DNA from 4 places in the Metabacillus sp. RB-C-LZQ-3-1 genome. Region 3 is predicted to be linked to each of the others. Evidence: riboswitches for the same ligand, from Rfam matches in the RefSeq annotation. Region 3 holds a riboswitch; each other region holds the start of a gene.
What was found. A riboswitch is a leader RNA that binds a small molecule or an ion and turns the genes downstream of it on or off. The one in region 3 is predicted to bind S-adenosylmethionine.

Region 1: another riboswitch for S-adenosylmethionine. It lies ahead of AC4GZ8_RS02115 (5-methyltetrahydropteroyltriglutamate--homocysteine S-methyltransferase); the one in region 3 lies ahead of AC4GZ8_RS16385 (sugar ABC transporter substrate-binding protein).
Region 2: another riboswitch for S-adenosylmethionine. It lies ahead of mtnW (2,3-diketo-5-methylthiopentyl-1-phosphate enolase); the one in region 3 lies ahead of AC4GZ8_RS16385 (sugar ABC transporter substrate-binding protein).
Region 4: another riboswitch for S-adenosylmethionine. It lies ahead of metE (5-methyltetrahydropteroyltriglutamate--homocysteine S-methyltransferase); the one in region 3 lies ahead of AC4GZ8_RS16385 (sugar ABC transporter substrate-binding protein).

The regions. Positions count from the first base shown of each region.
Region 1 is NZ_JBZFLI010000001.1:379,583-385,659, reverse strand. It holds gene AC4GZ8_RS02130 (efflux RND transporter permease subunit) at 1-516, opposite strand, end outside; gene AC4GZ8_RS02125 (TetR/AcrR family transcriptional regulator) at 706-1,293, shown strand; gene AC4GZ8_RS02120 (BH0509 family protein) at 1,586-1,732, shown strand; gene AC4GZ8_RS02115 (5-methyltetrahydropteroyltriglutamate--homocysteine S-methyltransferase) at 1,816-2,919, opposite strand; SAM riboswitch class I at 3,136-3,237, opposite strand; partial or broken gene AC4GZ8_RS02110 (helix-turn-helix domain-containing protein) at 3,369-3,728, shown strand; gene gnd (phosphogluconate dehydrogenase (NAD(+)-dependent, decarboxylating)) at 3,783-4,679, opposite strand; gene AC4GZ8_RS02100 (sulfite exporter TauE/SafE family protein) at 4,851-5,663, opposite strand; gene AC4GZ8_RS02095 (hypothetical protein) at 5,678-5,959, opposite strand.
Region 2 is NZ_JBZFLI010000006.1:167,343-173,419, forward strand. It holds gene AC4GZ8_RS11865 (carbon-nitrogen family hydrolase) at 1-604, opposite strand, end outside; gene AC4GZ8_RS11870 (pyridoxal phosphate-dependent aminotransferase) at 568-1,743, shown strand; SAM riboswitch class I at 1,835-1,942, shown strand; gene mtnW (2,3-diketo-5-methylthiopentyl-1-phosphate enolase) at 2,178-3,419, shown strand; gene AC4GZ8_RS11880 (2-hydroxy-3-keto-5-methylthiopentenyl-1-phosphate phosphatase) at 3,416-4,078, shown strand; gene AC4GZ8_RS11885 (methylthioribulose 1-phosphate dehydratase) at 4,075-4,695, shown strand; gene AC4GZ8_RS11890 (1,2-dihydroxy-3-keto-5-methylthiopentene dioxygenase) at 4,737-5,279, shown strand; gene abc-f (ribosomal protection-like ABC-F family protein) at 5,448-6,077, opposite strand, start outside.
Region 3 is NZ_JBZFLI010000010.1:97,195-103,271, reverse strand. It holds gene AC4GZ8_RS16390 (sugar ABC transporter ATP-binding protein) at 1-730, opposite strand, end outside; gene AC4GZ8_RS16385 (sugar ABC transporter substrate-binding protein) at 868-1,995, opposite strand; SAM riboswitch class I at 2,130-2,241, opposite strand; gene AC4GZ8_RS16380 (hypothetical protein) at 2,405-2,530, opposite strand; gene AC4GZ8_RS16375 (glutamine--tRNA ligase/YqeY domain fusion protein) at 3,130-4,809, shown strand; gene AC4GZ8_RS16370 (sensor histidine kinase) at 5,240-6,077, opposite strand, start outside.
Region 4 is NZ_JBZFLI010000002.1:142,183-148,259, forward strand. It holds gene AC4GZ8_RS04085 (AraC family transcriptional regulator) at 1-790, shown strand, start outside; gene AC4GZ8_RS04090 (alpha-glucosidase/alpha-galactosidase) at 968-2,479, shown strand; SAM riboswitch class I at 2,693-2,804, shown strand; cobalamin riboswitch at 2,881-3,070, shown strand; gene metE (5-methyltetrahydropteroyltriglutamate--homocysteine S-methyltransferase) at 3,229-5,526, shown strand; gene AC4GZ8_RS04100 (ribose-phosphate diphosphokinase) at 5,907-6,077, shown strand, end outside.

The sequences.
Region 1 (6,077 bases), on a different contig from region 3:
AGTTGTGGAAACAACTAAAATAATGATAATAATCGGAACTAATAAAGCCGCTGCATACATTGATTCTGTTCCAGCCATTTTTTGTTGTGTAGCCGTATTAAGAGATTCCCCTGCCATAGCGTTTTCTTCACCAATAAGGTCATAAATTTCATCGGTAATCGCTACTTCATCCCCATCACGAATGCTGAACGAAAATAACGCTTTACCATCCTTATAATAGGTTTCAACAACCTCTTCATCAGCCATTTCGAGTGGAGCTTTTATATCAATCGCGTCATCTAACCATGTAACATCTGATACACCATCTATGGCTGCCAGTTCCTTTTTAAAAGCAAGAGCTTCCTGGATGGTCACATCATTGATCATGACCCGATTCGTCGGAACACTTCCCTCAAACTCTTCCTCCATAATCTCCATCGCGATTGTTGACTGAGCATCCTCTGGCAAGTAATCTGTCATATCATAGTTTACCGATACAGTTAATGTTGCTAGAGAGCAGATGATACTAAGGATCATGAAAGTGATAACAACTGCTTTTTTGTGTTTAATAATATGTGTTGTGATATTTATAAATTTCCACCCTCTCTTGCTATATTTTCTTGTTCACTCTATCATTATATTGACACGGTGTTGGCTATTCAACAATCAGTTTAGATACATCCGTTATTTGAACAACACATTCATGAAAAGTGTTGGAAATCGCAAATGAAAAAGGTGATGACTATGTCTGCTTCAAAGCTAGATCGTCGTAAAAAATATACGCAAATGGTCTTAAAGGATAGTCTTATGAAGCATCTAAAGGAAAAGCAGATTTCTACCATTACAGTTAAGGAGATTTGTGAACAAGCTGATATTAATCGATCTACGTTTTATTCCCATTACACCGATCAATTTGATCTTCTTGACAAAATCGAAAACGAAATTATTAACGATATGACCGGCTATCTAAGCCAATGTAACTTTGAAAAAGATGAAGATGATCGCCAGATGATCGAAAAGTTGTTAGAATACTTCGCTTCTAAGCATGAAGTATGCCAAACTCTCCTCAACGAAAATATAGACACGACATTTCAAAAGAAAGTAATGATTTTTGCCCAGGATTTCTTTATGAAAAACTTTAAAACTGATAAACATATGAGTGACGATCTCTCTGAGTATTTAAGCACATTCATTATAAGCGGGAGCATTTATGCAACCAAGACATGGCTTAACAATGGAATGGATAAATCACCAAAGGAAATGGCTGAAATCATTAATGATCTTATTAAATATGGACTTTATGGGATGAAATGATTGTTTTATTAATTGGAGAGAATTTATCAAAATTCGCCTTGGTAAAAAGCCAAAGGCGATTTTTTATATGACCATAAAATCGCCATTATTTTTTACCGAAAGACAAGTTTTTTTAATATATCCACAGTTGTCTTTAACGATAAATAACAATTCTATATTAGTTTTCGAAAAATCATATCAAATTGATATTTGTTTTATCTCAATTTGAGATATATAATAAAATCAAGAAGTTAAAGAAAGCGTTTACAACAATAGATTTATTCTTGGTTTTCATACATAAGGAGGATTTAAAATGAGCAAAGTAGCCAGAGATTCAAAAGTGAAAAATTTATTAGACAAACAAAAATTCAGTGAAAAACAAATTTCAGAAATGTCAGATGCACAAATTGAATATTATCACTGGCTCTATTTTGAAGATTCTGTTTATGATTATATGTAAGTTCTAAATAGCTTTTAATATTACTATAAAATTGAATCATAATAAAGAAAGCGAACATCGAGTGGTGATGTTCGCTTTCTTTATTATCCCCAAATCTCTTTGGAAATATCTACGATATACTTTAACTTTTCCCATTGCTCTTCTTCTGTTAGGATATTTCCATGATGAGTAGAAGCAAAGCCACATTGTGGACTAATACATAATTGCTCTAATGGTACATATTTTGTTGCTTCTTCTACACGAGCTTTAATGTTTTCTTTATCCTCTAACTTACCATATTTCGATGTGAAAACACCAAGAACGACTTGAGGTCCTCCATTTGGGATGTGTTCTAAAGGCTTGAAATCTCCTGAACGATCATCATCATATTCTAAGAAAAATCCGTTTACCTTTTCCTTGGCAAATAATGTTGGAGCGATTTTAGCGTAGCTGCCTTCAAATGCCCAGGTTGAACGGTAATTACCACGGCAAAGATGAGTTGTGATAACGAGATCTTCTGGTTTATCTTCTAAAACTCCATTTACAACACGTAATGCTAAATCAATTAATTCTTCACGTGAATAGCCGCTATCATTGAATGGAATTTCAGGTGCATTCAGACCAGCAATGTACACATCGTCTAACTGTAAGTAACGACAGCCGGCATCATAAAATGCTTTAATTGCATCACGGTATGTTTGAATGACATCATTTGTGTAATCTTCAATGTCTGGATAAATGTCCAGATTACGGATACCGGCATTAAATAACTGATTTGGACTAGGAATTGTTTGTTTTGCAACTGCACGGTCCCCTACGATTTCTTTAAATTCAATAAACTCCTTAATATGTGGATGATCCGGGTTAAATGAAATTTTCCCAATAACACGAACATCGTATCTTTCCGTTTCTTCACCATTAAATTTAAATCCATGGCTTGGCACATAGCCCTCGACACCATATAGATGCTCTAAAAAGTCTGTATGCCAAAATCTGCGTCGAAACTCACCATCCGTAACTGCTTTTAATCCTACTTCGATTTGCTTGTCTACTACTTTTTTGATTTCCTCTGTTTCAATATCGTGTAATTGTTGAGCAGAAAGAATCCCCTCATGAAATTCCTTTCTTGCCCTATGAATTCTCTCTGGACGTAATAAACTTCCTACATGGTCTGCTCTAAATGGAGCTTTTACTAATGTTTTTGTCATAATAAATCTCTCTCCCTTAAAATATAGTTGAAATTAATACCTACAGCATAACCTTCTTATGTATATCGTTAACCTATCCATCTATGTAAACTAGGAAAAAAAGATAGATTAACACCCTATCGATTTAACTGTAGAGAATAACATCCCTCAAAAAAAATCAAAAACCCCTCTTCTAAAATAAGAAGAGGGGATCACCAACAACAATATACCTATCTCTTCTTATCTCTAGCAAAATGCTACTGGAATTGGCACAGTACCTTATAAAAGTCCGCTGCCGAGGCTTCAAAGGGCCAGTCCCTCCACCTCTCTTGATAAGAAATTATCAAACTATTAAGTTAATATAATCACTATACACCTTATAAAAGTAAATTGTCAAACATTTGAGGTTAATTTTTCCATACTAATATTTTTCCGTCCAACCACTTTTATAAATCATCAACCATTTATTAGGAAGCGAAACCTCTCGTATCAGAGACATTATTAACCATATCATGAATAACTTTGACCGCTCTCTTCGAATTGAGGAACTTGCCGAATTAGCAAATATGAGTGTTTCTTCGTTACATAGGCACTTTAAAGAGATCACTGCTATGAGACCGATTCAATTCCAATAGCAACTAAGACTACAGGAAGCAAGACGCCTATTATTATCCGAGTCAAAAGATGCTGCTGATGTCGCATTTCGAGTAGGTTACGAAAGTCCATCACAGTTCAGCCGTGAATATTCCCGTATGTTCGGCCTCCCGCCAAGAGAAGATATAAAACGTATAAGGGAGAAGTATGACCATAGGGTAAATGCAAAGTATTAAAAAAAGGTATACCATTACGTTGGTATACCGGGATTTGAATGTTTCTCATTTTTATTACTTCTTTTTTTCCACTGCATGTCCGCCAAACTCATTCCTTAATGCTGCAACCACCTTACCAGTAAACGTATCTGCTTCCAGAGAGCGATATCTCATCATTAATGATAGTGCAATAACAGGTGTTGCTGTTTGAAGATCGAGGGCCTCCTCTACAGTCCATTTTCCTTCACCGGAAGAGTGCATAACCCCTTTTATTTCATCTAATTTAGCATCTTTCGAGAATGCATTTTCGGTTAGTTCCATTAACCATGATCGAATGACAGAGCCATTACTCCATACTCTTGCGACTTTCTCATAGTCATAATCAAATTGACTTTTTTCAAGGACCTCGAATCCTTCCCCAATCGCTGCCATCATACCGTATTCAATACCATTGTGAACCATTTTTAAGAAATGGCCGCTACCTGATTTTCCTGTATATAAATATCCTTTTTCAACTGCGGTGTCACGGAAGATTGGTTCAACAATTTCCCAGGCATCCTTGTCCCCGCCGATCATATAGTTTGCTCCATTTCGAGCGCCTTCCATTCCGCCTGACGTCCCACAATCCAGGTAGCTAACACCTACTTCTTTAAACTCATCATATCGACGCATTGACTCTTTATAATGGGAATTTCCCGCTTCAATGACGATATCCCCGCTTGAGAGCAGTGGTTTCAAGTCATTAATAACCTGATCAACAACATTATGTGGGACCATGAACCATACAATTCTAGGGCTATCAAGTGATTGTACTAGTTCTTCTAAATTAGATGTACCTTGAGCTCCATATTGTTTAATCTCATCAACGGCTTGTTCATTAATATCAAACGCAACAACTTCATGGCCGTGGTCAATTAAATTTTTACTAATATTTAAACCCATCTTACCTAAACCGATTAAACCTACCTTCACTTTTTTCCCTCCTACTAAAGCTTTAACTGAGGTTTTTCATTTTCATATGTAAATTATTATTTTATAGTCTGTCCGTTCTTAATAGTATTTATCTATTTTTGTGATGTTTTGTATTGATATTAAAAAATCCTTTAAGGATAAGCCCTAAAGGAATTTAAAAACTTACAATATTTATACCCCTTGAAAAATCAACCGGATCCCTACCACAACTAAAATCAATCTTAAGATCAAAATAATTGTTCCATCTTTGAGTCGACGATTGACATAAGCCCCAAGCTTAGCACCAATCCAAGCTCCTGGTGCCAATCCCAATACCCATGGCCACTCGACATTACCAAGTTGAATATGTGCAATCGAACCAATAATCGATGATAAAAACACCATAAACATTGAAGTAGCTACTGCAACTGAAGCTGGGAATCGGAAAAATAGCAGCATTGCTGGTACCATAAGGGAACCTCCTCCTATTCCAAATAAACCAGACAATATCCCAACAAAAAAAGCGATCACAACCGCTAAAATAGGGTGAAAATATAATGCATGATGGACATCATGTTCATCTTCAAAATTTTGTACAGAACCTAGTTGCTTTGATTTAGGCTCCAAATATTTTTGAATACTTAACAGAATAGAAATGAGGATGATAAATAGACCAAAGCATATGTAAAAAAGATTCAGTTCGATTGCTTTATTTACAAGAGCTCCTACATAAGCTCCAGGCCCACTGCCAATAAAAAAGATCAACCCTGCTTTAAAATAGACCGCTTTTTGCCTCATGTACGCAATTGTTGAAGAAAGACCTGTCACAATTAAAATGATAATGGAAGTTCCAACCGCAAACTGTGGTGTTATTGGAGGTAAAAGGCTTGTATAATTTCCGATATATAATAAAGCCGGAACAATGATAATTCCGCCGCCAAGTCCCACAAGGCTTCCAAGCATTCCTCCTAACAAACCAATAATACATAATAATAGCCACAGCATATGTAATCTCCTTTTTATGATTTCGTCTTTTTCCCTACGATATAACCCATATAAAAAATAAACAGTGTATACCCGATGATCAGTAAAATCGATGTTGGGATTGATTGGACAAAATGAATAAGTTCCATATATATTTTCATTATTTGTGGAAGCAATTGATCAATTGTCGATAAATAGTAAATATGGACAATGAGCAAACCAATGATGATAAAAGAGGCGGGCCGAAGAATTTGGATGAAGGTTATTTCTTTTTTACGTTTTTTATTTTTAGTTGCCTTATTTCTAACGACAGACACGATCCTGCACCTCTTTCTATCTTTCTATTGACTTTAGTATGAAGGAATTGTTATAGCTATGGCAAGATAAAAAACACTAATCCTTTTTACAAAAAGACACTAAAAAGAAAAAAGCGGT
Region 2 (6,077 bases), on a different contig from region 3:
ACTCTGGGAAACGAATATCATAGCAAATAACACCCGCACTTTTTATTCCGCCAAGTTCAAATAGTCCTTTTTCACTTCCTGCTGTTAAGTAATGATGCTCGTCCATCAGTTTGAATAAATGAAGTTTGCTATATTCGTGGATAACTTGACCAGTATTGTCGACAATAAACATTGTATTTGTGACGTGACCTTCATTTTTTTTAGCAATGGAACCGCCAACGATGTGAACAGAATATTTTTGTGCAAGGCCGCTTAAAAACATTTTTGTTTTCTCACCATTTTGATCAGAAATTTCATCTAATCGTGTCAGATCATATCCTGTTGTCCATAGTTCTGGCAGAACGATCGTCGTTGATTTTTCCCGGTTTACAGCTAAGGCAATCTTCTCTTCAACTTGTTGGTAATTTAAGTCCGGATCACCGAATTTGATATCTAATTGAATACACGTAATGATAGGTTTCATTTGGTTCACACCTTCATTTTTAAAATTTTTTACTTTACAAGTTGTTACTAACAATATATGATTTGTGACTAGAATTTCAAGAATTTTTTGAGAAGGTGTCGAAAATGAAAATATTTGAACAATCGGAATTATTAAATACATTACCGAAGCAGTTTTTTGCGAGCCTTGTTGCAAAAGTGAATAACATAATTGAGCAAGGTCACGATGTCATTAATTTAGGTCAAGGGAATCCCGATCAGCCAACACCGGGACATATTGTTGAAGCAATGGAAAAAGCAGTAAAAAATCCAAACTATCATAAATATTCACCGTTTCGTGGCCAATCATTTTTGAAGGAAGCGGTCGCTACATTTTATAAAAGAGAATATGGAGTTAATATTGACCCACAGTCAGAAGTAGCCATTCTCTTTGGAGGAAAAGCAGGTCTAGTAGAAGTTCCGCAATGTTTGTTGAATCCAGGAGATGTTGTGCTTGTACCAGATCCTGGTTATCCTGATTATTGGTCTGGAGTGGAATTAGCTCGTGCAAAAATGGAACTCATGCCATTATTAGAGGAAAATCAATTTTTACCAGATTACGGAAGCCTGCAAAAAGAAGTGATCGATAAAGCGAAATTGATGTTTATTAATTATCCGAATAATCCTACTGGGGCAACGGCAACCGAAGAGTTTTTTGAAGAGACTGTTCAGTTTGCAGAAAAACACGATATTTGTGTTGTTCATGATTTCGCGTATGGCGCGATTGGATTTGACGGAAAAAGGCCGGTGAGCTTCTTGGAGACGAATGGAGCAAAAGATGTCGGAATTGAAATTTACACATTTTCAAAAACCTATAATATGGCAGGTTGGAGAATTGGGTTTGCTGTCGGTAATCCGTCTGTAATAGAGGCACTTAATTTGTTACAGGATCATATGTATGTGAGTGTATTTAGCGCAATCCAAGAAGCAGCTGCACATGCACTTTTAAGCCCGCAAACATGCGTTAAGGAACTAAATGCTATGTACGAGTCTAGACGAAATGCACTTATATCTGCTTGTCATGAAATTGGGTGGAAAGTAACTGCACCAGCCGGATCATTTTTCGCATGGCTCCCAGTCCCAAGTCAATTTGAATCTTCACAGGCTTTTTCAGATTATTTGCTTGAGAATGCTCATGTTGTCGTAGCTCCTGGTGTTGGGTTTGGAGAATTTGGTGAAGGGTATGTTAGGGTTGGATTATTAACAACAGAAGTAAGACTTAAAGAAGCAGTTGAAAGAATAAAACGATTAAACATTTTCTAATTTACCATGTATCTTACTTTATTCTTTTAGCCTTGACATGCTATATGTGATCTGTCATAATTCTTATTAATTTCAAAAAATGAACGTTTCGTTCTTATCAAGAGCAGGTGGAGGGACTAGCCCTATGAAGCCCGGCAACCGACTTGACATCCTGTTAAGCACGGTGCTAATTCTTGCAGCATATGCTGATAGATAAGGGAGATTGCTTATTACTTATGTGCGTAAAAAAGCCCCTTTGATCTATTCAAAGGGGCTTTTTTTTCGCTTTAGTTAAACATGATCTTAAATTAAGAGAGAAGGCTCGATGTTGAAACGAAATGTTCAAGATTGACTAAAGGAATCAAATGCATTAGCAAATAAATGATGTTAAAATTAGTATGATAAATAGAAAGATTCAGAAAATGTCATATGTATTGAGAAAGTAGGGTTATTTAGTGAGTGAAGTTATTGCTACATATCTTGTACACGATGCAAAAGGTGATTTACACAAAAAAGCTGAGGGTATTGCATTAGGTCTAACAGTTGGCTCTTGGACAGAACTCCCTTTACTTGAACAAGAGCAATTAAAAGCACATAAAGGTCGTGTATTAGAAGTCAGTCAACTAGAAAGCTGTGAGAAAACAAACCGATATCTTGGAAAGCCTGTTACAAGAGGGGAAATCAAGATTGCTTATCCAAGCTTAAATTATAGCCACGATCTGCCAGCAATCTTAACGACTGTTTTCGGTAAATTATCTCTTGATGGTGAGGTAAAGCTGCTTGATTTAGAGTTTTCGGATGAGATGAAAAAAACTTTTCCGGGACCCAAATTCGGTGTAGCAGGTATCCGTGAATTAGTTGGAGTCAACGATCGACCACTCTTAATGAGTATTTTTAAGGGTGTCATCGGGAGAGATATTTCGTATTTAAAGGACCAATTAAAGCAGCAGATTTTAGGTGGAGTAGATTTAGTAAAAGACGATGAGATTCTTTTTGATAATCCTTTAACACCTTTTGAAAACCGCATTTTAGTTGGTAAAGAAGTATTGAGGCAAGTATTTGAAGAAACAGGTCATAAAGCGTTATATGCGGTTAACTTAACAGGGAAAACCTTTGACTTAAAAGAAAAAGCGAAAAGAGCAACTGAGCTCGGAGCCAGTGTATTGCTATTTAATGTATTTGCATATGGTTTAGACGTGATGCAAAGCTTAGTGGAAGATCCAGAGATAGCTGTCCCAATAATGGCGCATCCAGCAGTTAGTGGTGCATCAACAGCATCAAGCTTATACGGATTCTCAAACTCATTGTTATTAGGGAAGCTAGTTCGTATGTCTGGTGCTGATTTCTCTTTATTCCCATCACCATATGGAAGTGTTGCATTAGATCGAAATGTAGCACTTGGGATTGCCGAAAACTGCTTAAATGAAGATGGATTTAAGCAAGCATTCCCGGTTCCATCTGCTGGTATTCATCCAGGATTAGTTCCAATATTAGTAAATGATTTTGGGGTGAATTCAGTCATTAATGCTGGTGGCGGAGTTCATGGTCATCCAAATGGAGCAATTGGGGGAGGACAAGCATTCCGTGCTGCTATTGATGCCACTCTTTCCGGTATCACACTAAAAGAAGCAGCTGAAAAGAGTGAAGATCTTAAGCTTGCCATTGATTTATGGGGTGCCAAAGAGGTGAGCAAATGAGTGACAAAGTAATTATTTGTGACTTCGACGGAACAATTACCGAGACAGATAATATTATTGCGATCATGAAAGAGTTTGCACCACCAGAATGGGATGCTCTTAAAAATGGAGTTCTCTCACAGGAGATCTCCATTAAAGAAGGAGTTGGGAAGATGTTTCAATTACTTCCCTCTTCATCAAAAACACAAATTGTGGAGTTTATCCTTCAGCATGCTGAGATTCGTCCAGGTTTTCAAGATTTTGTGCGATACGCAAAGGAAAACAATATCCCGCTTTATATTGTTAGTGGGGGAATTGACTTTTTTGTATATCCTCTACTTCAAGGTCTGGTTAATGAAGACCAGATTTACTGTAATGTGGCTAATTTCTCAAATGAGCAAATCAAGATTGAATGGCCAAACAGTTGTGACGAACAATGCACGAATGAATGTGGATGCTGTAAGCCGTCACTCATTCGACAGCTTACAAATACGAATCAAAAGAAAATTGTTATTGGAGATTCAATTACAGATTTACAGGCCGCCAAATTAGCTGATTTTGTGATTGCTAGAGATCTGTTATTAGAAAAATGCAAAGAGTTACAGTTGCCACATCAGTCGTTTACAACATTTTTTGATGTAATGGACATTCTTGATCATCTAGAGGAGGTAAGTGTGTGAGTTTACTAGAGCAACGATGGGGAGAATTAGCAGACATTAAGAGAGTGCTGGCAAAGAGAGAGTGGTTCCCAGGGACAAGTGGTAACTTGGCGATCAAAGTGGAGGATGATCCTATTTCATTTCTTGTAACGGCAAGTGGAAAGGATAAAACAAAAGAGACAAATGAAGACTTTTTACTAGTCAATGGAAAGGGACTGCCTGTTAATAACACACATTTAAAGCCATCAGCAGAAACTCTTTTACATGTTGAAATCTTTAATAAAACCAATGCCGGGTGCAGTCTTCATGTTCATACCGTTGATAACAATGTGATTTCAGAACTTTATGGAGATCAAGGAAAGATAACATTTAAAGGTCAAGAAATTATTAAAGCCTACGGATTGTGGGATGAAGATGCTGAGTTTACAATTCCGATTATTTACAATCATGCCCATATCCCTACACTAGCAAGTGATTTTAGTGAATTTGTTAAAGCGGATGCAGGAGCAGTCCTCATTCGTAATCACGGAATTACTGTATGGGGAAGAGATGCTTTGGAGGCAAAGAAATATTTAGAGGCTAGCGAATTCTTATTTTCTTATCATTTGAAACTAATGACATTGAAGGCATATCGCTAGATAGAAATTCAAAAATCAAATATAAATTGGAGGAGAAAATAATGGCAGTCATTAAAGTTAGAAACACAAATGAAGTAATTGAAGGTCAAGAGCAGGTTTCATCATTCTTAGAGAAACAAGGTGTACTTTATGAACACTGGGATATGAGCAAGCTCCCATCACATTTAGTTGAAAAGTTTGTTCTTAGTGATGAGGAAAAATCTGAAATTCTAACAACCTACAAAGCTGAAATTGAAGATTTAGCAGAAAGAAGAGGCTATAAAACATGGGATATCGTTGCTTTATCTGATGCAACTCCTAATCTTGAAGAGCTTTTAAAGAAGTTTGAAAATGTTCATACACATACTGAAGATGAAGTTCGTGCGATTACAGCAGGACATGGGATTTTCATTATTAAAGGTGATGATCAAACTGGATACTTTGATGTAGAATTAGAAGCTGGCGATGTTATTTCTGTACCAGAAGGCAATCCACATTTCTTTACATTAATGGAAGACCGCCAAGTTGTGGCTGTACGCTTGTTTATTGAAACAGAAGGATGGGTGGCTCATCCATATCAAGAGGAACAAGAATTAACGAAATAATAATAAAGGGAAACTTCCATCAGTGGGGGTTCTTCATCCCCACTGACAGTTAGTTGAACCAATCGGACTTTTATAACGGGCAGTTATCCCCCACCTACCTTCTTATCAACTCAGAAGCTTGAAATGGGATTTTACTGCCGCAAAGAGTGGGATAAAAAAGCGGAGAAATTAGATCTCCGCTTTATTTAATAATTCTCGTTTTTTCTTTGTTAAGCTTTTGAAAGCTTGATCAAGTACATGATATTTCTCAGAATTAGGAGTTAATAAACTAATTTCACCCAATATGGCAGATATTTCTGTGTTCACACGTAATAATTCCTCTTCCATTTCTTGTGTAGTTGAAGAGGTGGATTCTTGAGCTGTTCTACGTTTTTCTTCATACTCTTCAATAGACATTTCTACCCGCTTAATTTTTTGATCTTCGAATACAAGAAGCTTATCACAAACATGCTGGAGGAAATAGACATCATGGGAAACAACGAGGATTGTACCAGAATAATCCTTCAAAGTTTTTTCCAATTGATGTCGGCTTGCTAAATCTAAATGATTCGTCGGTTCATCAAGAATCAGCATATCGTATTCATTTAAAAGCATGTTTGTTAATTTAATTCTCGTCCGTTCTCCTAGACTTAAAGTTCCAACACACTGACTTAGCGTTTTTGCGTTCATACCCATATTTGCGAGGATAGTCCTTGCCTTCAATATCTGATCTCGATCTGAAAGTTGTAACGCTTCTAAACCGGTCTGTGAGATATCCATATCAGCAACATCTTGGCTTAAGCTTGCGATTTTAAGTGA
Region 3 (6,077 bases):
CAAGCATGGATTCTATTACCTTATTAGGAGTTGTTTCACGAATAAGCTCATGTGTAATAATTTGTCCGTTTCTCATAATCGTAATCTCATCACAAATCTCAAAAATTTCTGGAAGGCGGTGAGAAATAAAGATAATCCCTACATTTTTCTCCTTCAGTTCCCGAACAATTCTAAATAACTCATTTGTTTCAGTATGACTTAGTGGTGCTGTTGGTTCATCCAAGATAAGGAATTTACATTTAGATGAAACAGTCCTAGCAATCAACACCATTTGCTTTTCGGCAAGTGTTAGTTCACTTACTAGTTTTTTAGATGAAACCTTTATATTCAAGCTAGTTAAAATCTCAGTTGCTTGTTGGTGTATTTGCTTCCAGCGAATCAATTGCCTCTTGCCCATTTCACTTACAGTTTTGGTAAGCATAATATTTTCCCCTACTGTTAGATAAGGGATAAGAGCTGTATCCACTTCCTGATGAACAATTTGGATACCATATGCTTGTGCATCCTTAGGGTTTTTGATAGACAGTTCTTTCTCATCTATCGAGATTTGTCCTGTGTAATGATCGTAAGCGCCTGATAAAACCTTCATTAGGGTTGATTTCCCCGCACCATTTGCTCCGATTAGTGCATGAGTTGTTCCGCTTTTCATCGTAAAGTTAACAGAATCCAGTGCTTTGACACCAGGAAATTCAATTGAAATGTCTGTCATTTTTAGTACTGACTTGCTCATTGTTATGCCTCCTTCCTATAGATCGTATATTTCGTTTTATTGGGATTATAAAATTGGAGGTTTAATAGAGGAAAAAGGAGAGAGGTGGACTTTAAAGGTTTAACCCTTACATCATCCATTCTCTCCACCTAAGGATATTACTTCTTATAATATTCTTTTAATGTTTTCATCCATTCTTCTTCAAATGCATCTGACTGACCCCAACCTTCCACAGTTTCAGCTAAATTCACCATATTAATTGGCTCATTTGATTGAAGTAAGGCGTCTTGTGAAATAAGTGAAGCTTTAAGATTATAACTATCAGGTGTTTTTTCACCTGCAAGCTTTTTCGCTAGAATTCTCAAATCAACTGCCCCGATCAGCTTCGGATCAACAGCAGCTGTGTATTTCCATGAGCTCGCTTCATTTTGCATTTCTTGAAGATCTGCATTTGAAACATCGATACCGTAAATTTTAATTTCATCTCTTCCAGCTTCTTTGATCGCACGTGCAGCACCAATTGCAAAGGCATCCCATGTTGCAAAAATAGCATCTATCTCACCTTTTGGATGCTTGTTAAGCATAGAAGCGACAGCGTTTTGAGTTTGAACAGATGTATCTGCAGATGCAATTCCAAAGCGCTCTACCTCTTTAATTTTCGGATTTTTTGCTAGAACATCTTGATAAACAGCATTTCTTCTTACCATTGGCGGGAATCCGTCAACCCAAAGGTATACGATATTCGCTTCACCATTTGTATCCTTTACTAATTGATCTAATGCTAATGTTGCAAGTGCTTCATCATCTTGAGATGTTAGTGTTACACCATTGATTTGTGATAACCCATCAATTGAATCAAACGTTACAACACTTTTCCCTGCATCAACTAATTTTTGAACCGCATTAATTGTTGCTTCGTCATCTCCATGAGAAATAATAAATCCATCATAATCCTCTTCAAGTCCTTGTGCGATAGCATCATGGAATTTCGCTGTGTCACCATTAGCAGTGAACACATCAACTTGGAAACCTAAAGCTTCCCCTTCTTCCTTCGCTCCTGCTAAAAATTGAGCTGTATGATCATCTCCACCAATTTTGCGGATCACTTTAATTTTTGCACCTTCACCATCTTTAAATCTTTCTGGTACATTATCTAGTGATACTTCAGGATTTCCTTTTGCTTTCGTAGATTCATTCGTTCCACTATTATTTGACGAACATCCTGAGATAAACACCGTTAATATCAATGTCAAAATAAAGAATGTGTTAAAAAGTTTCTTTTTCATCGTTTCATTGCTCCCCTCTTTTTTTAATGCGATTTACTTATGCCAGCACCCTATTTCTCTGTTTTTTGGGGCCTGGACAACAAAAAAACCTCTCTTAAGACAGAGAGGTTTCACCACAATAATAGGAGTCTCCTCTCTTATCTTTCAAAGCCATACAGCTTTGCAGGAATTAGCACCAATTCTATTAGAAAATAGAACGGTTGCCGGGCATCATCGGGCCAGTCCCTCTGCCACTCTTGATAAGAGATGTTTTATGCGATTAAGTAAAATAACAATACATATACTTTAATCTGGTATAGAATGAATGTCAACTATTTTTTGAATATTTATACTATCTTAATTGATTGTATATTTAGAAAAAATCACTTAAAGCTTATGTAGGCAAGCAGCTATGCCTGCCTATTAATCATTATTTTCTCTTTTGTGCTTTCATTTTGTTGTTCTCTAACTCAGCTGCATATTCTTCTTGAGATTTACCTTGTTTCTGACTTTCAGATTCAATTTTTCTGAATTTATTATCGTTTCTATTTGGCATACTCTCACCTCCCGCCAGACTGTGTTATTTTGTACTATACTAAAAGTGATATACACTAACTTTTACATTTTAATTGGCCCCTTTCCTAAATACTGTTGTTTAGGAGCTATTTCAAAAACAAAAAACTACTTGTTGATTTGAGCGGAAGGTGCGAGACTTCTGTTAGAAATGCGGAAGCGCCTTGATCAGCCCCGACAAGCATAAGATGATTTAGAATAGAAGGCGTTCTTTGCCTTCAATTCTAAATTGGCTAGACACTAGAGGGTTAGGCGCTGGCAAGATCCTGTGCTTCGGAGCAAGACAAGGGAGTAGGGACAGGTGAGACCCCACAGGCGCTAAGCGTCGAGGAGAATCACCACCAGCCCCGCGGAAAGCGAGCATCCTGTAGCGCGAATCAACCACCTCTATACTTATTACATAACAACAAAGTCTGTGACAACTAGCCAATTATTAAGAATTCTTGTATACAGATTGCTTCATGATGCAAATATATATACTATTACAAATAAATAGCCCAAGTAAATTAACCTTTTTATCATCTATTGGTATAATGAAAGATAGAGTTAATTCTTACATACAAAAGAAAGGTTTGATCTGATTTGGAACACAATTCCTCAAACTTTATTAAAAGCATTATTAAAGAGGATCTTGAGACAGGAAAACGAGACTACGTGTACACTCGATTCCCGCCGGAACCAAATGGGTACCTCCATATTGGTCATGCAAAATCCATTGTGATTAACTTTGGTCTAGCAGATGAATTTAATGGAAAAACAAATTTACGATTTGATGATACAAATCCATTAAAAGAAGATACAGAGTTCGTTGAATCCATTAAAGAAGATGTAGCTTGGCTTGGCTACGAATGGGACGGATTATTCTTTGCTTCCGATTATTTTGAAGAAATGTACAATCGTGCTGTTCTCCTTATTAAAAAGGGAAAGGCTTATGTGGATGATTTAACAGCAGACGAAATGAGAGAATATCGCGGTACCTTGACTGAGCCTGGTAAGGAAAGTCCATACCGTAATCGATCTATCGAGGAAAACCTGGACCTATTTGAGCGCATGCGCAATGGTGAATTCGGTAATGGTGAAAAAGTTCTTCGTGCAAAAATTGATATGTCATCACCAAACATTAATTTACGTGACCCTGTCATCTACCGAGTTTCACATACATCTCATCATAATACCGGAGATAAATGGTGTATCTACCCAATGTATGCTTTTGCTCATCCATTAGAGGATGCCATCGAAGGAATTACACATTCTTTATGTACAACAGAGTTCGAAGACCAACGTCCATTATACAACTGGGTCATTGAAGAATGTGAAATGGAACATAAACCACAACAAATTGAATTTGGGCGCTTAGGTATCACAAACACGGTGATGAGTAAGCGTAAATTAAAACAGCTGGTTGAAGAAAACTATGTCGATGGCTGGGATGACCCTCGTATGCCTACGATTTCCGGGCTACGTCGAAAAGGATATACTCCAAAAGCGATTCGTGAGTTTGTAAAGGAGACAGGTGTTTCAAAAGGCTTTGCTACTGTTGATGAAGCGATGCTTGAACATTTTGTACGTGAAGATTTAAAACTTCAAGCTCCTCGAACAATGGGAATCTTGAAGCCTTTAAAAGTGGTCATTACCAACTATCCGGAAGATCAAGTTGAAATGCTTGATGCAGAGATTAACCCTGAAGTTCCTGAAATGGGGACACGTCAAATTCCATTCTCACGTGAAATTTATATTGAACAAGAGGACTTCATGGAAAATCCACCTAAGAAATACTTCCGTCTGTTCCCTGGAAATGAAGTGCGTTTAAAGCATGCTTATTTCATTAAATGTGAAGACGTGATTAAAGATGAAAATGGCAATATCATTGAGATTCATTGTACCTACGACCCTGAAACAAAAAGTGGAACAGGCTTTACAGGCCGTAAAGTAAAAGGGACCATCCACTGGGTTGATGCAAAACATGCACTTCCAGCAGAATTTCGCTTATACGAGCCACTCATTCTTGATAAACAAGAGCATGAAGAAGCTGGGGATGAAGAAGAATCTTCTGAAGAAAAAACATTCCTAGATTATGTAAACGAAAACTCACTTGAAATTTTACAAGGGTTTATAGAGCCGAACATGAAAGATATTAAACCACAGGATAAATTCCAATTTTTCCGCCACGGTTACTTTAATGTTGATCCAAAGCATACAACAGAGGAAAAAGCCGTTTTTAATCGAATTGTATCGCTCAAAAGTTCATTTAAGTTAAAATAAAGTACAAAAGCGGAAGCGCCTTGATCAGACCCGACAAGCATAAGACGATTTAGAATAGAAGGCGTTCTTTGCCTTCAATTCAAATTGGCTTATGACCTCGAGGCAGTTTAGAATCGCGACGTCCTGCCGCAACAACTGCACTCGCACGTCCTTGTGCTTCGGGGCTAGGCGTTGGAGCTGGATGCCGAGCACTTATCCATAGTACAAGATTTTTATAAACTCCTAAGCAGTAAGCACAAGCGTCGATGTTGACTTATCGTAAGGAGGAGTGTGAAGTTCACTAGTTGCTGGGCGCTGGCAGCAAAAATACACGTCGTCAATCTCCATGACTGCACTTGCACGTCATGTGCTTCGGAGCTAGACACCAACACTCTGTGAAACGTTATATTTTCTTAACGTATAAAAAAAGATGACCACAAGGTCATCTTTTTTATGATAATGGCAGCTCTATGACAAAGGTTGTCCCTTCTCCAGACGTCTCATGGATCCTAATACTCCCATTATGGTTCTCAACAATTCTTTTTACAATCATTAATCCTAATCCTGTTCCATCTTCCTTTGAACTCGTGAATGGCTCAAAGATCTTTTCCCGTATATTTACTGGAATCCCAGGACCATTGTCATTTATATAAATCTGAAAATATCCATTCTTTATTTGTGAGTAAATATGTATTTCACCCTTACAACCCACTGCTTCAATACTGTTACGAATAAGATTGTGAAATACTTGCTTGATTTGTTTTTGGTCAATTGAAATCGGCGTACGATCCATATTAATGTTGATGTTAACATGATCAGAAGAGTCACTAATTAATGGTAAAATCTCTTCTAAAACGTCTTGGAGACATGTATCTTTTTTTATAGGTGTCCCAGGTTTTGATAAAAGCAACATTTCTTCAATAATACTGTTGATTCGTTCAAGTTCTTTCAACAGCAGCGGCAAATGATATTGGCTTTTCTCGTTATCATCTAATGATTGATTCATCAATGATAAGAAGCCTTGAACAACAGCTAAAGGATTACGAATTTCATGTGCAGCACCCGCAGCCATTTCACCAACAATGGCTAACTTCTCAGATTGATGTATTCTTTTCTCTAACTCTTCTGTCTCTGTAATATCAATAAAATTAAGGATTCTCCCAATAACCTGACACTGATGATTGTGCATTTCAGTTTGTGAAACTAATAGCACCTTGTTTCCTTTACTTGTTTTATACGTTATTTTCCTATGTTTAAAGTTTGAATGAACGGTAAGGATACTCCAGAAA
Region 4 (6,077 bases), on a different contig from region 3:
TCATAATGAAGTAGAAATCATGTATGTGATTAGTGGTCAATGTGTTGTAGAAGCGGAACATGAAATGATTCAAATGAAAAAGGGAGACGTAATCTTATTAGATTCAAACGTTCCACATCGTTTGCTTGTTGAGAAAGGTAGTCCCTGTCGGATGTTGAACATCGAGTTTACTTTTGTTCCGAAAAACGGAAGCTTTCCATCGATTAAGGAGTTAACGGAACACTCCGTTATCTTAGATCGATTCTTACGATTAAAGCGGCCATATGTGGTGGTTAAAGATCCAAATGAGATTTATCATTCTTTAAAAAATTTAGTTTTAGAACTTGATAAAAGAGAATCCTCTCAAGAACCTATGATGTATTTATTATTTTGCCAGCTTTTAATACAACTTGCTAGAATGATTGTTCAAAAGGATGAAACTGATCGGTCCAAACAACATCTGCAATTTAATATATATGTGAAAAAAGCAGTTGATTATCTTCATCAAAATTATGATCGGGATATTCAAGTGAAAGATGTGGCCCTAGCGGTTAGCTTACATTCAGGATATCTACATCGTATATTTAAACAGCAAATGAATTGTACCATTATGGATTATTTAACTAAGTTAAGAATCCAAAAAGCTAAAATGCTATTAAAAGAAACAGAGATACCAGTGATCGAGATATCACAATATATTGGTGTTAATAGTCGTCAATATTTTAGTATGTTATTTAAAAAATACACTGGCCAAACTCCTAATGGATACAGAAAATTAGTGAAAAAATCGATAGAAAAATTTAATGGCTAAAAACAGGATAATCTGATAAATTGTCCTGTTTTTTATTTGATTAGTTCAGGTGGTGATTTTTAAATAAGTTAGGATTTTTGACACCTAATTTTAGAAGAAAGTTATAATCTTGCAAACGTAATCAATTAACTGTTGATAAAATGATTTTAAGAATGATGCAAGGGGGAGTAATCATACATGTCATTTAAAATTTCTTTTATCGGGGCAGGAAGTATTGGTTTTACTAGAGGACTTTTAAGGGATTTGTTAACTGTTCCTGAGTTTCAAGAAATTGAAGTATCATTTACAGATATTAATGCCTCAAATCTTAAAATGGTTACAGAGTTATGTCAAAGAGATATTGATGAAAATGGATTGGAAATTAATATTCACTCAACTACAAATCGCAGGGAAGCATTAAGAGGATCTAGATATATCTTTTCAGTAGTAAGAATCGGAGGACTCGAGGCATTTCGGCAAGATGTCGACATACCTCTAAAGTATGGAATTGATCAGTGTGTTGGAGATACATTGTGTGCCGGTGGAATTATGTATGGTCAACGTGGCATTGCAGAGATGTTAGAGATTTGTAAGGATATTAGAGAAGTAGCAGAGAAAGATTGTCTATTATTAAATTATGCCAATCCAATGGCTATGATAACCTGGGCCTGCAATACATATGGTGGTGTTCGGACAATCGGACTTTGTCATGGAGTTCAAGGAGGACATCGGCAAATTGCAGAAGCTTTAGGATATAAAAAAGAGGAAATTGATATTATTTGCGCTGGTATCAATCATCAGACTTGGTATATTAGTGTGAAACATAAGGGAGAGGATCTAACAGGTCAGATACTGGAGGCTTTTGAACAACATCCTGAGTTTAGTAAAACAGAAAAAGTGAGAATTGACATGCTAAAGAGATTTGGCTATTACTCTACTGAATCTAATGGACACTTAAGTGAATATGTCCCTTGGTATCGTAAACGCCCAGATGAGATAAATGAATGGATTGATTTAGGTTCATGGATAAACGGGGAAACAGGTGGATATTTACGTGTCTGCACAGAGGGAAGGAATTGGTTTGAATCAGATTTTCCGAATTGGATGAAGGAGCCTGCACTTACATATAAACAGGAAAACCGAAGTGAAGAGCATGGTTCATATATTATCGAAGGTCTTGAAACAGGAAGAGTTTATCGCGGGCATTTTAATGTTGTGAATAATGGAATTATTTCTAACCTTCCTGATGATGCGATTATTGAAGCACCAGGGTATGTCGATCGAAACGGAATAAATATGCCGCATGTAGGAGATCTTCCTCTTGGATGTGCTGCTGTTTGTAATGTAAGCATTTCCGTCCAGCGTTTAGCGGTAGAAGCTGCTGTTAAGGGAGATGATCTGCTTTTACGTCAAGCGATGATGATGGATCCGCTAGTTGGTGCAGTATGTAATCCGAAAGAAATATGGCAAATGACTGATGAAATGTTAGTTGCGCAGGAAAAATGGTTGCCTCAATATTCAAAAGCGATCTTGGAAGCAAAAAAACGTCTAAATACTCAACCTCGGATACCTACAAAGAATTATACAGGAGCAGCTCGGTTAAAAGTAAAAACGGTAGAAGAAATGGCTGAAAATAGAGAAGATGCAAACAAGAATGCGAGTGCAGCAGATAAAGCAAAGGTACGTCCCTCTTCGGTAGGAGAATTATAATCGTTCACCTGTTAGATCAATGATCTAGCAGGTTTTTTGCATTTAAACAACTGTAATTCTTAGATTTCTTTGTTTAATAAATTTAGTAATCTATCATCTTTCTTTGCCACATTATCCTACGAAAACACCCTACTTTAAAAATTCTTTTTGACAGTTTTCATTTCTCATGCTAAGATGACTATTAAATTCAAAACATAAATAATTATCTAAAAACTCTTATTCAGAGAGGTGGAGGGACTGGCCCGATGAAGCCCGGCAACCATTCAACGATAATTTGTTGAAAAGGTGCTAATTCCTGCAAAGTTATTGCTTTGACAGATAAGAGGGGATTTCAAGATGAAGACCTCTCTATTTATGATAAAGAGAGGTCTTTTTTGCTTTTAGAACATCATCTTAAAAATTACATATCAAATGTATCAGGTGCTGTGTGATTCGATCATAGCTTAAAAGGGAAGCCCGGTGAAAATCCGGCACGGTCCCGCCACTGTAATGAGGAGCAACTTATCAATTACCACTATTTCAAAATGGAATGGGAAGGGATAAGAAGCAATGAACCTAAGTCAGGAGACCTGCCTGTTATATGCGCTTGTACCTACGGATGTATAGGGAGGAGTGAGGAATACGTGTTGAGAAAGCCAGAATGTCTCAACTCTAGTTAGCTATGCGTATGAATCTCTCTTTTCTAATTTGAAAAGAGAGATTTTTTAGTTTGGGACAAAAAATAAAGATTAGAGGAGTGTAGGAAGATAATGACACAAATAAAAAGTTCAAACTTAGGCTATCCACGTATTGGGGAAAAACGCGAATGGAAAAAAGTGCTTGAACAATATTGGGCAGGCAATCTTGATCAAGACAAATTTTTAAAGCAAATGGAAGAGATCCGACTTCAACATCTTAAGAAGCAAAAAGAACAAGGAATTGATCTAATTCCAGTTGGTGATTTTAGTTTATATGATCATGTACTTGATACAGCAGTTATGTTTGGTCTAGTACCAAAGCGTTTTGATTATCATGGCGGACCTGTTTCAATCGAGACATATTTTGATATGGCAAGAGGGAATAAAGATGCGGTTGCTTGTGAAATGACAAAATGGTTTAACACAAATTATCATTACATTGTTCCGGAATTATATGATGTCGAACCTCAACTTGTTGAAAACCGTCCTCTCCAATATTATAAAGAAGCAAAACAAAAGCTTGAAATAGAAGGAAAACCAGTAATCTTAGGTCCTGTTACCTTTGTAAAGCTTTCAAAAGGATATAAGAAGTCTGAATTTCATTTATTGGTCAAAAAATTTGTCACAATTTATGCTGACATTTTACAGCAATTACAATCAGAAGGTGTAAGGTGGGTTCAAATCGATGAACCGATTTTATCTACAACTATTACGGACGTTGAAGTTGAACTATTCCAAGAAGTCTATCAACAGTTACATGAAGCAGCACCAAATGTAAAGGTGATTTTGCAAACATATTTTGACCGAATTGATTATTTTAAAGAGGTATGCTCTCTGCCAGTTCAGGGGATTGGGCTAGATTTCGTTCATGATGGAGGATATCATCTCTCTGCAATAAACCAATATGGTTTTCCTTCAGATAAGGTGTTAGCAGCAGGAGTGATCAATGGACGTAACATATGGAGATGCAATCTTGAAGAAAAGATTTCACTCATTACAGAATTATCGGAGTTTGTTTCAAGGGATCGTTTAATCTTACAACCATCATCAAGTTTGTTACATGTTCCAGTCACAGTAACTAATGAAGAAACACTAGATAAAGTTCTGAAAAATGCATTATCTTTTGCTGATGAAAAAATAAATGAAGTTGTTCTACTGACAAAAGGAATGAATCATGGAATTGAAACTGTACAAAAAGAGATCGACTCAAGCACATCAGCTATTCAAGCATTAAACAAATCAACATTTCGAAACAACGCAGAAGTTCAGGATGCTACAAGAAATATTCATTTATATAAAGCGGAGCGGAAAGCTGATTTTTCTGTTCGTCAGGAGATTCAAAAAAAGACTTTTCGATTACCCCTCCTTCCAACGACAACAATTGGTAGCTTCCCGCAGACAAAAGAAGTAAGAAACCATCGTCTAAAGTGGCGGAAAGGTGAGTTAACCGATGTGGAATATGAGGAATACATTAAAGCAGAGATTAAAAAATGGATCGAAATTCAGGAAGAACTGGACTTAGATGTTTTTGTCCATGGAGAATTCGAACGAACAGATATGGTGGAATACTTTGGTGAAAAGCTAGCTGGGTTTCAATTTACAAAATTTGGATGGGTGCAATCATATGGCTCACGATGTGTGAAACCCCCGCTTATCTACGGTGATGTAGATTTAAAGCAATCCATGACTGTTAAAGAAACTGTCTATGCCCAGTCATTAACATCAAAACCCGTTAAAGGAATGTTAACAGGACCTATTACGATTCTAAATTGGTCATTTGTCCGGGATGATATATCACGCTATGATGTGGCAAATCAAATTGCACTGGCGCTTAGAAAAGAGGTTGAAAGTCTCGAGGAGAATGGGATTCGAATGATCCAAGTTGATGAGCCAGCGATTAGAGAAGGGCTGCCATTAAAGCAAGAAAACTGGGAAAGTTATCTTAATGCAGCAGTATATGCATTTAAGCTTGCCACATCCTCAGTTCAAAATGATACACAAATTCATACACATATGTGTTATTCAAATTTCAAAGATATTATTGATGCAATTAAAGCACTTGATGCTGATGTCATTTCTATTGAAACTTCAAGGAGTCATGGGGAATTAATTCAAGCCTTTGAGGAAACTACATATAACAAAGGTATCGGGCTTGGTGTGTATGATATTCACAGTCCTCGCGTACCACAGGTTGAGGAATTAATAAAAAATATTGATCGTGCACTTCAAGTATTAGATCCGAAATTATTCTGGATTAACCCGGATTGTGGCTTAAAAACCCGAGGAATTGATGAAACGGTTGAAGCGCTAAAGGTGATGGTAGAAGCGGCAAAGCAATCGAGAGAAAAATTACTTGTAAATAAAGGATAAATATTATTTAACGAAAAATGCGGAATCTTTAGATCCCGCATTTTTTGTTGAAGAGAAAAACCTTATGTGTTATCAGCAGTAGAAAAAACACTCACAGCTTTAATGACCTAATGTAAAACATAAAAAATACAAAAATGACGACATTATTTTATTTCGTTTCCATTATCTGATAAAAAAATAAATGAGTTCACAAAAAATAAAAGTTTTTATAGAGAAGTTACTATTGATCAGTTAGTGAATAGTGTAAAATAAAAATATACTTATAACTAAAAAGTAAGGCTCTGTTAAAATTCTGCTGATTCCATCTTCAAATAACATAGTGTCAAATAACTATAACATAGCCACATTTTAAAATTCCAACTGGAGGTTTTCACTTTACCATGCCTAATCGCTATGCAGATTCTAATTTAAAACTATTTTCGCTAAACTCTGATCCCAAGTTAGCGAAAAAAATTGCTGAAATTCTTGGGGTAGAATTAGGAAAGAGTTCTGTAACTCGTTTTAGTGATGGAGAAATACAAATAAATATTGAAGAAAGTATTCGTGGATGT